4 regions of the Bacillus sp. mrc49 genome follow, and region 1 is predicted to be linked to each of the others. Evidence: riboswitches for the same ligand, from Rfam matches in the RefSeq annotation. Region 1 holds a riboswitch; each other region holds the start of a gene.
The links. Region 1 has a riboswitch for cobalamin ahead of CVN76_RS19230 (acyl-CoA dehydrogenase family protein). Riboswitches for the same ligand answer to the same signal wherever they lie in the genome.
Positions count from the first base shown of each region.

Region 2: it holds a riboswitch for cobalamin, as region 1 does, so the genes downstream of both, CVN76_RS10260 (hypothetical protein) here and CVN76_RS19230 (acyl-CoA dehydrogenase family protein) in region 1, are expected to answer to the same signal.
Region 3: it holds a riboswitch for cobalamin, as region 1 does, so the genes downstream of both, CVN76_RS26885 (hypothetical protein) here and CVN76_RS19230 (acyl-CoA dehydrogenase family protein) in region 1, are expected to answer to the same signal.
Region 4: it holds a riboswitch for cobalamin, as region 1 does, so the genes downstream of both, CVN76_RS26565 (ribonucleoside-diphosphate reductase subunit alpha) here and CVN76_RS19230 (acyl-CoA dehydrogenase family protein) in region 1, are expected to answer to the same signal.

Region 1 covers NZ_PHNG01000710.1:565-4,237, reverse strand. Annotated here, with positions in the region: gene CVN76_RS19235 (glycoside hydrolase family 2 protein) at 1-1,034, shown strand, start outside; cobalamin riboswitch at 1,126-1,321, shown strand; gene CVN76_RS19230 (acyl-CoA dehydrogenase family protein) at 1,576-3,282, shown strand; gene CVN76_RS19225 (NAD(P)-dependent oxidoreductase) at 3,298-3,673, shown strand, end outside.
Region 2 covers NZ_PHNG01000672.1:9,972-13,644, forward strand. Annotated here, with positions in the region: gene CVN76_RS10250 (DUF58 domain-containing protein) at 1-475, opposite strand, end outside; gene CVN76_RS10255 (AAA family ATPase) at 475-1,431, opposite strand; cobalamin riboswitch at 1,619-1,834, shown strand; gene CVN76_RS10260 (hypothetical protein) at 1,942-2,529, shown strand; gene CVN76_RS10265 (ABC transporter substrate-binding protein) at 2,545-3,483, shown strand.
Region 3 covers NZ_PHNG01000800.1:120,009-123,681, forward strand. Annotated here, with positions in the region: gene CVN76_RS26880 (CDP-glycerol glycerophosphotransferase family protein) at 1-1,194, shown strand, start outside; cobalamin riboswitch at 1,256-1,454, shown strand; gene CVN76_RS26885 (hypothetical protein) at 1,617-1,856, shown strand; gene CVN76_RS26890 (hypothetical protein) at 1,882-2,070, opposite strand; gene CVN76_RS26895 (YheE family protein) at 2,162-2,365, opposite strand; gene CVN76_RS26900 (YheC/YheD family endospore coat-associated protein) at 2,429-3,625, opposite strand; gene CVN76_RS26905 (YheC/YheD family endospore coat-associated protein) at 3,622-3,673, opposite strand, start outside.
Region 4 covers NZ_PHNG01000800.1:46,195-49,867, forward strand. Annotated here, with positions in the region: gene CVN76_RS26565 (ribonucleoside-diphosphate reductase subunit alpha) at 1-1,697, opposite strand, end outside; cobalamin riboswitch at 1,834-2,013, opposite strand; gene CVN76_RS26570 (manganese-dependent inorganic pyrophosphatase) at 2,308-3,237, shown strand; gene CVN76_RS31280 (hypothetical protein) at 3,325-3,471, opposite strand; partial or broken gene CVN76_RS26575 (SulP family inorganic anion transporter) at 3,558-3,673, opposite strand, start outside.

The DNA of each region.
Region 1 (3,673 bases):
GTAATGAAACTCTAGATAGGGTAGAGAGTTATTTTGGGATGCGAAAAATTCATACAGAACGTGGAATGGTTTATTTAAATAATAAACCGTATTATCAAAAGCTTGTTTTGGACCAAGGATATTGGCCTGATGGATTGTTGACCGCGCCGAGCGACGAAGCTTATAAAGAGGATATACGCTTAGCAAAAGAGATGGGATTCAATGGCTGTCGAAAGCATCAAAAAATTGAAGACCCCCGGTTTCTATATTGGGCTGATCAAATGGGCTATTTAGTGTGGGGGGAATGTGCTGCCGCTCCAATGTATAGTGAAAAAGCAGCTAGCCGCATAACAAAGGAATGGATCGAGATCGTTGAACGAGATTATAATCACCCTTCAATTGTTACTTGGGTTCCGATAAACGAAAGCTGGGGAGTGCCACATATTCATTTAAATAAACAACAACAAGCTCATTCCTTAGCATTGTATTATTTGATTCACTCGTTAGATACTACGAGATTGGTCATTTCTAACGATGGATGGGAAATGACTAAGACTGATATTTGTGCCGTTCACCATTATCAACATGGGACTAGTATAGAGTTTGAAAAGTATCGAAGTTTTGTAGATGACTTATCTACAAAAGACAATTTATTAGATTCGATGTCGACGAAGTGGTCTATTTATGCAAAAGGTTATCAACATCAAGGTGAACCCATTTTATTAACGGAATTCGGCGGAATTGCCTACAAGGTTGGTGAAAGTGAGGGGTGGGGCTATACGAGCTCTTCGACTGAAGATGAGTTTATTAACGATTATGCGAGGGTTATGGCGGCTGTCCAACAATCAAGGTCAATTCATGGATATTGCTACACACAGCTTACGGATGTAGAGCAAGAAATCAACGGACTGCTGACTTATGATCGTCAGCCTAAGTGTGACTTAAACAAGATAAAAGAAATCAACAACCAGTATCATAGTCAAATTGTTCAAAATGCAGGGAGTAACAAAGCAGGGAGCTGTTCCGAGGAGAAAATTGCAGTTGATTTCAACTAGGTTATAAGCTTTGGTTATTAAAAGGTAAATAAATCTATTAATGAAATTATTTGTAAATTGACTAAATTTTTGATATGTTTGATTGGAAAACTTCATACGTGTAGAAACAGGTGTAGATTGATATTTTTTCATCTACATAATAGGGAAGTCGGTTAGAGCCCGACGCTGTCCCGCAACTGTATTTGGGAGCGATCCGGATAAACCACTGTCTTCAGAAACATGAAGATGGGAAGGTTCGGGGAGTGATGATCATAAGCCAGGAGACCTGCCTGTTTCAGCACACATCTATACCTACGAGGATAGGGGGTGTTAAGTGCGAGCGATTGATCTGCATGTTTTTATTTTGTCATGGGAAAACATGTTTATTTACGTATCAATTCGAACTTAACAACTTCTTTATTGGAAGTTGTTTTTTTATTTTGATCATTATCAGGAGCTGTACAGAAAAAGTAGTGTATGTGAGCAATATTGAAAGGGCTTACAATAAACTAGGAGCCTGCCCGAGAGAAGAGGGCGATGAGTTGAAATGAGGAGGAAAGAAATGGGTGAACTTCAATGTAACGAACCTTTATTTCCTCATGGACTGGACACGGCAGGATTTACACCAGAGGATTTTAATGAGGAAGATCATCTCATATCAAAGACTACAGAGCTCTTTGTCAAAAACGAAGTAATGCCCCTGCTGGATTCGATTGATCGGCATGATAACGGCAAGGTGAAAAAATTGTTTCAAGAAGCGGGAGAGCTCGGCTTACTCAGCGTAGAGGTTCCAGAGTCGTATGGCGGATTGTCCCTGAATAAAAAGCTTTCAGGGCTTGTGGCCGAGAAAATGGGATTTGGCGGTTCTTTCAGCGTCTCCTTTAATATACATGCAGGTGTAGGGACCCTCCCGTACGTTTATTACGGAACAGAAGAGCAAAAGCAAAAATACTTGCCAAAACTTGCATCAGGAGAATGGATTGGTGCTTATGCCTTAACGGAAAATAACGCGGGATCAGACGCGCTTAACGCTAAAACGACGGCGGTCTTGAATGAGCAGGGGACAGCCTGGCTATTAAATGGTGAAAAACAGTGGATCACGAACGCACAAGTGGCCGATGTATATGTTGTCTTCGCCAAAACAAATAACAGCATGACTGCATTCATTGTAGACAGAACGTTCAAAGGGGTTTCCGTCGGTCCAGAAGAGAAGAAAATGGGGATAAAAGGGTCTTCGACAGCGACTTTAATTTTGGAAGATGTCAGTGTACCGGCGCAGAATGTTTTGGGAAAAGTCGGGCAAGGGCATCGTGTAGCATTGAATATTCTAAACATGGCGCGATTGAAGCTTTCCTTTTCTAACATCGGAGCATCCAAGCAAGCATTGGAGCTTGCCATTAACTACGCGAAACAGCGTAAACAATTTAACCGGACGATCATAGGTTTTTCGATGATACAAGAAAAGATTGCGAATATGGCGATTGCGATTTATGGAGCGGAAAGTGCGGCCTACAGAACGGCTGATAGCTTGGACAACGTATTCGAAACGGACGAACCTCTCGATGAACAATTGGGAAAACTGGCAAACTATGCAGCCGAATGTGCGATCAATAAGGTTCATTGCTCCGAGATCCTTGATCGAATCGTGGATGAGGCTTTACAAATTCATGGCGGTTATGGCTACATGCAAGAGTATGAAGTGGAACGATTATATCGGGATGCCCGGATTAGCCGGATTTTTGAAGGAACGAATGAAATAAACCGTCTGACCATTGCCAAACTATTGATGAAAAAAGGATTTCAAAACGGCGGCACATGGTTAAACCCTCTATTTGATGAGGAGGCGAACCGAAACCGGCAATACATCCAGATTTCTAACATGCTTCTTCACAAATCTTTGAAAGCATTGATACATGCCAATATCAACATTCAACAGGAACAAGAATATTCCCGTTTGCTTGCAGACATGGTGAAGGAAATTCATGTGATGGAATCTGCGGTCATTCGCACTGAAAAAGCGATACAAAAGAACGGGATGGAAAAAGAGCGGCTGAAAAATAATATGACGAACGTTATCTGTGAAGAAGGATATCGCAGAGTTGAAGAGATGGCTGTGTTGATTTTAACGGGAACGGAGTCGGGCGAAGCAGGCAGAAAAGTATTGTTGGAAGAAGTTCGCAGCCTTGCTGTTCCCCTCTTTAGGAATCTATTTATACAAAAACGTGAAATTGCAGAAAGAATGGCTGATCAAGAAAAATATAATGTGTGAACGGAGTGAAGCCTAATGAAAAAAATCGGGTTTATCGGATTGGGCAATATGGGTCTGCCTATGTCGCAAAGTTTACTACTTTCTAATTTTACTGTGTATGGAATGGATTTGAACAAAGAAGCTGAAATGTCCTTTCATCAATCAGGAGGAACGATTGGCGTATCGGTTGAAACTATGGTGAAACAATGTGATGTGATCTTTACAAGTCTTCCATCCTCTAAGGCAGTGGAAGAAGTTTTCCTAGGAGAAAAAGGACTCGTTTATCTCGTCGATTCCGCTGTTATGCTGATCGATACAAGTACGGTAGACCCTGAATTGAATATCCGCATCGAAGAGGCTGCCAAGAAAAAGGATGTTGATTTTCTCGCGGCACCCGTCAGTGGCGGCGTGA
Region 2 (3,673 bases), on a different contig from region 1:
TCGCCTCCTTTTCAACGAGGCCAAAAAAGTCCCCTATCAAAAAACGAATCGATTGGAACCTATGCTCACCACGCGGCAGGCCCTCCAAAGCATACGACAAGCTGATGATGCGCTTGAATCCAGGGAAGATCAGTGCCTTTCTATAAATCCCGCTATCTTCCAATTCTCCTGGCAATTCCTCCTCTATCACCAGAAATAAGAGCGGGAGTCGATTTTTACGGGTGAATGTCAGGTCCATTTCAATGGATTCACCTGCCTGGCATTCTCTTTTGCTGACGTTTCTTTCAACCGTAATGGAGTGAAGGGGATAAAACAGCAGAATCATGGCATAGGCGGCAAAGGGCAAAAACGAATAAAAAATGAACCAACTGACAAATCCGCCTTGAAACATCGCAAAGCAAAAGGAAGTGGCCATAAGAAAAACCAGTCCGGCCGCATTCATGTTTTTCTTTAAAAAATGATTGAAGCTACGCATTATGACAAGGCCCGTTTCACAGGCACATGAGTCTTCGCGACAATTTCGGTGATCACCATTTCAGCATCGAAGCCATCATAATTCGCTTCTGGTTTTAAAATCAGGCGGTGGGAGAATACGAACGGAGCTAAATATTGAACATCATCCGGCAGGACATAATCCCTGCCCTGTATTAGTGCATAAGCTTGGGCTGCCTTCATCAAAGCAATCGATCCACGCGGACTCACCCCAAGATAGACCACCTGATGGCTCCTCGTTTCATTGGCCAGTTCAACAATATATCCTTTTATTGTGTCATCCACGATCACCATCTTAGCCTCTGCCTGCAGGGCCTTCAATTCTTCCAAGGTGATGACTGATTCCAGCTCTTCAAGCGGAGCCATGTATTGAGCTCTTTGCAGGACCTCGATTTCTTCCGCAGCACTCGGGTAGCCCATCTTCATTTTTAACAGGAATCGATCCAATTGCGCTTCCGGAAGCGGGTATGTGCCCTCGTACTCGATCGGGTTTTGCGTCGCCATGACAAAAAAGGGCTTCTCCAATCCCCTGGTGACGCCATCGATCGTCACACTTGCCTCCTCCATCGCTTCAAGCAGGGCAGACTGTGTTTTCGGAGAGGTCCGGTTAATTTCATCTGCCAAAATAATATGCCCCATTATCGGTCCTGGCCGAAAAATGAAGGCTTGTTCCTTTGGGTTGAAAATCGAAACGCCGGTTACATCGGACGGCAGTAAATCAGGTGTGAATTGTATTCGCTTAAAGCTAGCACCTATCGATTTGGCAAGCGCCCGGACCATGACTGTCTTGCCTACTCCCGGAACATCCTCCAATAAAACATGCCCACCGGAAAGAAGTGCGACGATGCTCAGTTCCGCAATATCCCTTTTTCCAATAATGACCTTTTCAATATTCCCTAGAACCTTTTCCAGTTTTTGATTTGCCTGCTTATAAATCATTCGCTACCTCCTGGGAAATCTATTACTTATTTCATTTCCAATCTATATCTCACTTATCTTTACAGTAACAACCAATTAATCCTTACATTGTAAGTTTACTAGATATTCCGCAAACCATAAACGAAATTCTCTAAAAATATTAGTGCAGCTTAAGGAAAAAGGTATGGTAAACTTATCCTAAGTGAATATGAACCTTGCAGAAAAGGGTGCTGCCATGTCAGCTTAATAGGGAATTCGGTTCAAAACCGAAGCTGTTTCCGCAACTGTAAGTGCTAATGAAATAAGATGACATACCACTATTTGATGGTGGATAGGACATTTGTACTATCCATCATCAAATGGGAAGGTTCTTAGAGTAAAATGACGCACAAGCCAGGAGACCTGCCTTTTTTTATCGTATCATGCTCTTCGGAAGATAGGAGATTGTACGGCAGCCTTCCATCTTTTTTTCTACTAGGAATACATGGATGCTCGATGCCGACCAAAACTCTTGGTCGGCTTTTTGTTTTGATGCGAAAAGCGATACGGCAGTCATTCACCAAACTACGTAAAGGAGGAAGAGTTATGGCAAAGAAAGACCTTCGTTTTTTATGCTATCCATACATGCGCGAATCCGCTTCCACAGTCGATTTTGAAATACGAACAGACTCCTTGACGACGCGGATCGGCATGGCCGCATCGCTGACGAAGGATGTTCCTGACGTTCACCGGGATTTAATGGTTTTGCTGCCCATGGCCTATCATCTAAATGGTTCAGTCCGTGGAAAACTAGCCATCAGCGACCATGACCTGGACCATTTAAGTTCGATTTATGACCGGTATGTCGCAGAAGTTAAAGAACAGATCCAGACATTTGTGCTCCCCCAAGGGTCAACGGCGGCATGTGCCCTGCACGCCTGCCGCAGCGAAGCCAAAAAGTCCGTCCGCGCTTTGCACAAAGTCAGTCTGGAAAGGGAAGTTCCGGGTATCCTTTTCGATTACTCCCACTTGCTTGCAAACGTTTTATTCGTGATGGCAGTCTACGTTAACAAGCGACAAGGCTTTGAAGAAATACCTTTTATTAGCAAATCTTATCCTACTAAACCGATGAAAAAATAGATGGAGGAATAAATAATGAAATTTACCCAAAGATTCAGCTGGATTTCCGTGCTTATGCTTGCCCTTTTCCTTACAGGATGTGGCGTAACGGATCAATCTGCAAAAGATGATAAAAAAGCGAACGAGGCGAAGAGCTATACCGTTACAGATGATACTGGAAAGAAAATAAAATTCGATAAGGCACCGGAAAAAGTCGTTTCACTGCAGCCTAGCAATACCGAAATTCTATTTGCCTTAGGACAGGGGAAGAAAGTGGTTGGCGTGACGGACTTCGATAATTATCCCGAGGAAGCGAAGAAAATCGAACATGTTTCAGATTCCGTGAATATCAATGCAGAAAAGATCATAGCCCTGAAGCCAGATGCGATCATCGCTTATACCGTTGGCGATGAAGCGACGCTGAAGCCACTCGAAGATGCCGGCATCCCTATATTCATCATTAAATCGGCAGCCAATTTGGATGACGTATACGGGGATATTGAGCAGATTGCCAAAGTGATGGGAGTTACCAAGAAAGGCGATGCATTGGTGAAGGATATCAAATCCCAAATTGCAAGTGTCGAAGAAAAAGTGGGAACCTTGGATGAACAGGAGCAAACATATTTTGAAATCAGTCCGGCTCCGGAAATCTATACAACAGGTGACGAAACCTTCCAACAAGAAATCCTGGAAACCGCTGGCATTAAAAACGTCTTTGCCGACCAAAAGGGCTGGGTTAAAATATCCGGGGAAGAAGTCGTCAAGCGCAACCCGGAAACGATCCTTACAACTGCAACCTATGTAAAAGATGCCGTTGATGAAATAAAATCACGTAAAGGTTGGGAAGAAATCGCTGCCGTGAAAAACGATGACGTCCACCTGCTTGATGAAAGTGTCATGTCCCGTCCCGGACCAAGGATCGGTGAAGCTGTAGAACTTGCTGCTAAAACCGTTTACCCGGACTTATTTAAATAATATTGAACAAGGATGCTCCGATATATCGGGGCATCCTTCCATTCATATCATTCGCTACATTAAGTGATGGCAATGGACTCTGCTTTTCTTCCTTTGTTTATGCTAAAATGAAGGCACTCCAAACCTATGATATCCGAGGTATCGATCATGTATAAAAGATTCTTCATTTGGGTCTTGGCAATCGCCCTTC
Region 3 (3,673 bases), on a different contig from region 1:
ATTTACGAGAAAACCGCTGACAGGGCTCAAGATAACGGATACTACTTCTTTAAATACATCTATGAAAATCATAACCGTCAACAAGCATATTACATCATTAAACCTGATTCGGAAGATTACCCGAAATTGGAAAGCATGAAAAATAGAGTCGTTGAATTCATGAGCTTTAAATATATGGTGTTCATGTTTGCCGCACAGCTATTGGTATCCTCCGAAACTAAAGGGCATGCATACGACATAAGAATTCAAAAGGGCAGGATCAGAAAAGCGATGAATTATAAGCCGCTTGTCTTTTTGCAGCATGGCGTTATCGGATTAAAAAAACTTAACAGCATCTTTAAAAAATCCAGCATTAACGCACCAAGCCTTTTTGTCGTTTCCTCACCCGAGGAAGGCAAGATCATCCAGAATCATTTCGGCTATAACAAAAACGAACTGATTGTCAGCGGCCTTCCCCGCTGGGATGTCATTGAAAATAGATCGAACGGGAAAAGGATTTTAGTGATGCCGACATGGCGCGTATGGCTTGAAAACTTACCTTTTGAGGAAGTGGAAAAGAGTGAGTATGTACAAGTATTCAAAACTTTTTTACAATCAAAAGAATTGAGCAGGTTATTGGAGCAGCATGATTTGACGCTGCATTTTTATTTGCATCCTAAATTCAAGGACTTTATCGAACATTTTTCCATTGATAATCAGCGGTTCACGATTTCCAATGAAGAAGACTTGAATACCTTATTGATGGAAGCATCGATGTTGATTACGGATTACTCGAGTGTCGCCTGGGATATGTTTTATCAAAAAAAACCTGTTGTTTTTTACCAATTCGATCTCGAGACATACAATAAGTATCAAGGAAGTTATATGAATATGGATAATCAATTATTTGGTGATCAGGTATTCACTACAGAAAAGTTGATTTCGACGATTAACGCCTATGCCGAAACCGGTTTTGCGGAAAAAGAAGCATTTGGCCAGTTAAGGAAAACATATCTTCCATATATCGATCATTCCAATAGCCGCCGGGTCTATGAGCAAATTCATGCAAAGCAAGGTCTGTTGAAAAAAATTAAACGCAAGCAGCGGATTACAAGGATTTTGAATAACCCTTTTGTACGTTCACTTTGGAAAAAATTCAACGGTATCAACTTCGTTAAGGGAATGGCGGAAACCATAAGGCTGAAAACGAGATGATCGTTCATCGCGTGAGCGGATTGTAATCCAGGAAATAATTTGATACATTTAAATGGAAAACTAAATAAGTCTAGAAACGGGTGCGGATATGAAACATCTATTTATCTGCTTAAAAGGGAAGCCGGTTGGAATCCGGCGCTGTCCCGCAACTGTATATGTGAGCGATTCGAGTGATGCCACTGTTTTCTGCAAAAGGGAATGGGAAGGTTCGAAAAGCGTTGACCATGAGCCAGGATACCTGCCTGTTTTTAGCACATCATCAAATGCCTACGAGGATAGGGGATGTTACGTGCGAAAATTGGCAAAAGCATGCTTTCATTTTTAAAAATGAAAAAACATGTTTATTTTTGTTATGCTTCGTTTGCATTCAAACAACTTCCTTCCGGGAAGTTGTTTTTTTATTTTTTAAGGGGGGAATACAAATGTTTGGAACGGTTAAATATTTCACGGATCATCTTAAAACCCAGGTTATGTACAATTTTTCGGGAGGGGAAACGATTTCTTTAAGCGGAAATCGTGAAAAACTTACAGAGGAAATCAATGGGCAAACAATAAGTTCCGCTGAAAAGGAATTATTTTCCCGTAATCTGGAAGTCGCCTATGAGAGTGTGGTTCGAGAAATGTTCGGGGAAACAGTCCTGCTCCAAAAAGAGCTCTCCTAAAAGAGAGCCCTGGCAATAAGGTCGTCTATTTATTGATGTTAGGATCGGTCTCGTCATAGAAATCATGTGCTTCTTCAATGTTCCGAAGATCAGCGGCCTCATAAACATTGCCGCCTGCCAAGCCTTCATTGATATAGCGATCGATGTCAAGGAAGGCGGAATCCCGTCCATCATACTCGCTATCCTTTAAAAAAGTCATTTTTTCTTTGTCCAAAATAAATCCCTCCTAACCTTTTCATTAGTATAGGCAATAGAGGGATTTTTATTCTTTTCAAGCTTTCCTAAAAGCAATTGGACGATACGGTTTATTCATAAACATGATAGACCATCAAGTCATGTATCATGGTTTTGAGTTTCGGTTCATCTTCCATTGCAGGTGGGTTGGCTGTCCATTCGATGGTTCCATCTTTATGATATAAAGCCTGGATGGATTGTCTATTGTAATAAAAGGAAATTTTCCACCCTGGCAGGTTCTTATGCAGCGGTGCCCATTGAAAATGACTGATCATATGTATTACCTCCATATATGCTGTCTCACATTACATTATAATGGAAAACGGCAGCAGGAGGTGTTATTTTATTTTCCTGTTGGAAAAAGTTAATTCCATGAAAAGGTTTTTTAAATGTAAAAGCCGATTAGCTTCGATTTCCTCTTCGTCGAATTGCATGGGCTTGGAGTTCACTTCGTAAATGAAGAGCGAGCCCGATTCGTCTTCACCGATATCAATCGAAAATTCGCCGAGAAAGCCAATTTTTTTTGAAAGAATTTCTCCGCATTTTTGGGCGATTCTAGCCAATGTTGAATTTAGCCTTTTTGATTGCAGGTTTTGATAGGGATAAAGCTTACCGCCTCGAGGAGTGTGTGTAGTGATTTCCTGCAGTTGTGACATTCTTACAGCTTTGCCCGTTACTTTATAAAAGCCTTTTTCATAATGGACGAGAACCCTGTAATCGTAACGGTGACCAAGAAGTTTTTTTGGTACGACCGCCCGCTGAGCCAGGTAATTTCTTTTTAATAAGTCCTTTTTTTTCGTTTCCCAGAAAGAAGCGAAATTCGAGAAAGTCTCGCTGTGTTTCAGGCTGTTGAACAAAAGTGTATCATCAGGATTTTTGCGGAGGGTGTAAATGCCTTTTCCCTGGCTTCCTTTACAAGGTTTTAAGTAGATGTGCCGATGTGTATCAAGGAATGACTCCAAACATTCGCGCTTTTGCAGGATCGCTGTTGCCGGCAGGTGCTTGGTGAGGGAGCCATCATCCATCAAAGCTTCGAACATTAGATATTTATCCAGGAAACCTGGATTGAAAATGTTCACATGGTGCTCATTGAAATGGCTCATGAGTGATTGGAATTCTGCCGAAGCCTCATAGCCCCTGGAGGGTATACGATTATAAACAATATCAGGAAGCGGCATCTTACACTCGATCCACTTGTTTGAATCGGATGAAAATACATAACCTCTCATTGAACCGGAAGCAAATTCCTTTCCCGTGAATGCATAGGGTAAAATCCCATGTTGGAAAAGATACAATGATAAATCCTGAAAAAGGGCCAAGTTACCGCCCAACCCTGTTTCCTTTTTCGGATTGAACGAAGTCATTATTCCAACAACGAGCACCCGGCTTCCCGGAAATTCGGTGATCGGGCAGAGTCCTTGACCTGAAAGCTCATTGCTATAGTTTATCTCTTCATCTGCAGCACCTGCAAAAAGTACTGTATCCTTTTGATCATGGCACCAAGTTTCCGAACCGCTATCATAAAAAATATTCATCGCTGCACACTAATGGCGTTTGTAATCGTCTGTTCAGTCAAATAAATG
Region 4 (3,673 bases), on a different contig from region 1:
TCGGATTCCCAATAAATATTTTCTGTGGCAAGTAAATGATGCCAGCCAAACGTTCCTAAACCAATTGCCCGGTACCGTTTATTCGAAATCGATGCCTGCTTGACCGGAAGATTATTCACATCAATGACATTATCGAGCATCCTGACTTGAATGGGGATCAATCTTTCCAAAACATCGCTGCCCACTGCACGAGGCAAGTTAATGGATGATAGGTTGCAGACAACGAAATCGCCGCTTTTGCGAACTACAACGACATCGCCATCTTCTGTTTCATATTCATCCGTGATCGTCGTTGGGCTTAGGTTTTGAGCAATTTCGGTGCAGAGGTTGGAGCAATAAATCATCCCTTTATGCTTATTCGGGTTCTTCCGGTTCACTTCATCGCGGTAGAACATATATGGAACGCCTTCTTCTAATTGAGAAATCATGATGCTTTTCATGATGTCCAACGCGTTGATCTTTTCAAAGCTGTAGCTTGGCAGCGTACCATTCTCTACGGCTTCGACAGCAAGAGCATAATGGTTCCTGAAGCTACCTTCGCCTTTTTTCTCGTCATATAGATCTTCAAGTGAGAATCCAAGGGTTTGCTTGACTGTATGCGGGTCAAAAAGGTACCATTCTTTCCTGTCGCGTACAGCCTCCATGAACAAGTCGGGAATGCATACACCCGTGAAAATATCATGTGCCTTTAATCTGTCATCCCCGTTCTGCGTCTTCAAATCGAGGAAGCTCATGATATCTTTATGCCAAGCATCCAAGTATATCGCTATCGCGCCTTTGCGCTGACCTAATTGATCAACACTGACGGCTGTCTGGTTAAATAGCCGGATCCAAGGAGTCGTACCCGAACTATTGCCGGAGAAACCACGGATATCGGAACCAAGTGAGCGAATCTTCCCGACATACAGGCCGACACCGCCGCCGAATTTAGACACCTTGGCAGCATCGTAGTTAGCTAGATAGATGCCGTCGATGGAATCTTCAATGGCGTCGATAAAGCAGGAGCTTAATTGTCCATGCGCTTTACCTGCGTTCGAAAGTGTAGGGGTGGCAACGGTCATATAAAGATTGGACATGGCCCAGTATGCTTCTTTTATAAGTTGCAGGCGGTGCTCCGTTTCTTCCAAACGCATGATTTCCATCGCGATGATCATGAAGCGTTCTTGGGGGAGTTCGTACACTTTGTCTTTTTTGGGACGGGCAAGGTAGCGATCGTTTAGTAGGTAGATGCCTATGTAGGAAAATAGTTTATCCTTTTCAGGGTCGATCACTGAACCAAGTTCTTCAATTTCGGCTTTAGTATAAGATGATAGCAGCTCGGCTTTATAAACTGGATAGCGTTGGCCGTCTTGCAGCTGCGACAGGTCCTGGATAAGGTCATAGAATGGACCATAACTCATGCCTTGATAACCTCGATTGGCCTGTGCATCCCTGTACATCGTATTCAATAGCTCTTTAGCTGCAACGAATGTCCAATCCGGGGCATCGATATCCACGCTCTCAAGAGCAAGCTGAATCAGTTTCTTTGAAGCCTGTTCATCGGTTGAATCACTTTTGCGTTCAAGCCATTTTGTAAAACGCTTTTTGAATTTCTCCATATCGAGACGGCCTTCAAATTCCTTCGACAGCATCTCAAGCTGAAGGGAATTCGTTTCAGTATCATTCTCGCTTATGGTAGAGTTATATGTTTGAGTCATTAAGAATCCTCCTTGTAAACTTCCGGTAATAAAAAAACCGCCCAACGAGTTGAGCGGATCAAACGACAGCATAAAAGAGCCATGAATAAAATAGCCGTTATACGATCGTTTCATCATCTCAATCCCCGAAGAATAAGAACGTGAAAAATTCAAGGCAGGTCTCCTGACTCATGATCATCCTACTTTGAGTCCTTCCCGTATAGTGAGCCATACAGTGGTTCCTCATTTCGTCACATTCACAGTTGCGGGGACAGTTCCGGGTTTGCACCGGATTCCCTTTTCAGCCATCACTGGCACCTTGGATTGTAAAAAATTCTATATATAGTTATCAGTATTGTTTTAATAATCAATATCTAGTATTTCTGCTTATATTATCGTAAGCCATATGCGATGATAATTCAACTAATATATTTGAGAAAAACCAACCCTTATCTATTGACAAAGTGAAGGCAGGGGGAAGGCGAATGAAAGATTTTCTTGGCGAAGTGGCAATTCAAGCACTGAATTTAACGGATTTTGTGTTAAAATGAAGTGTAGCGTAAAGGTGGCATTCCCTTGGTGCGATTTGGGGATTCACGGAAAAATTTTTATGAAAAAGGGGATTTAAATCTTGGATAAAGTATTAGTTTTTGGACATAAAAACCCGGATACAGACACGATTTGTTCCGCAATCGCTTATGCGGATCTGAAAAAGCAATTAGGTATCAATGCTGAACCAGTTCGTCTGGGTGAAGTGAATGGCGAAACTCAATATGCGCTGGACCAATTCAAATTCGATGCTCCTCGTCTTGTCGAAAAAGTGGCAGGGGAGGCGGAGACCGTAATCCTTGTCGATCATAATGAACGCCAGCAAAGTGCTGAGGATATTGACCAAGTCCGTGTGCTGGAGGTTATCGACCATCACCGCATCGCTAACTTTGAAACAAGCGATCCTTTATATTACCGTGCAGAACCGGTAGGCTGTACGGCAACTATTTTAAATAAAATCTATAAAGAAAATGGAATCGAAGTCCCGAAAGCGGTAGCAGGGCTGATGCTATCTGCCATCATTTCCGATTCTTTATTGTTCAAGTCCCCGACCTGCACTGAGCAAGACGTTGCAGCGGCCATGGAGCTGGCTGCCATTGCCGGAGTGAACGCTGAAACTTATGGATTGGAAATGCTGAAGGCAGGAGCTGATTTAAGCGACAAGACGATTGCGCAGCTGATCACTCTTGATGCAAAAGAATTCAGCATGGGAATGGCAAAAGTGGAAATAGCCCAAGTCAATGCTGTAGATCCGAATGAAGTCCTTGCTAAGCAAGCTGAATTGGAAGCGGCGATTGAAGCGGTTATCGGAGTGAAGGAATTGGATTTATTCCTATTCGTCGTTACGGATATCCTGACAAATGATTCTGTAGCCCTAGCTCTTGGAAGAGCAGCGAATGCAGTCGAAAAAGCCTATAACGTTACATTGAACAATAACATCGCCGTTTTGGAAGGCGTGGTCTCGCGCAAAAAACAAATCGTGCCTGTATTAACGGATGTATTCAGTAAATAAGTAAGTGAAAAGGGTGCTGCTGCACCCTTTTTCCATACCCCAAAAAAGACGGAAACATTACGAATGATCATGTTTCCGTCTTTTTGCTTAATTCAAGGAATCCTTTTCCTTTTCATAGGCGATGACAATCAATTCTTTATTCGCTTCCTCGCCAAGCTTGCTTTCAAAGCTTTTCAACTCATCCAATAAATCTGGTGAAAGATTGGCAGCCGTATAATCCTGCTCGGGTGTCATGCTTTTCGCTCCCTTCCATATCGACATATTTCCTGTTATTTATTCTGTCGGTTTTGAAAAGTTCTATTCGCCAGCAAGATCCTTCTTCAGGATATTTTACTAATTGAGCTGGCAAGTTTATCAAGCAATAAGGAGCTTTCCAGATCGAGGCCCTGTACATGTACGGAAATGCCTTGTTGCTTATATTTATGGACAACCGTAT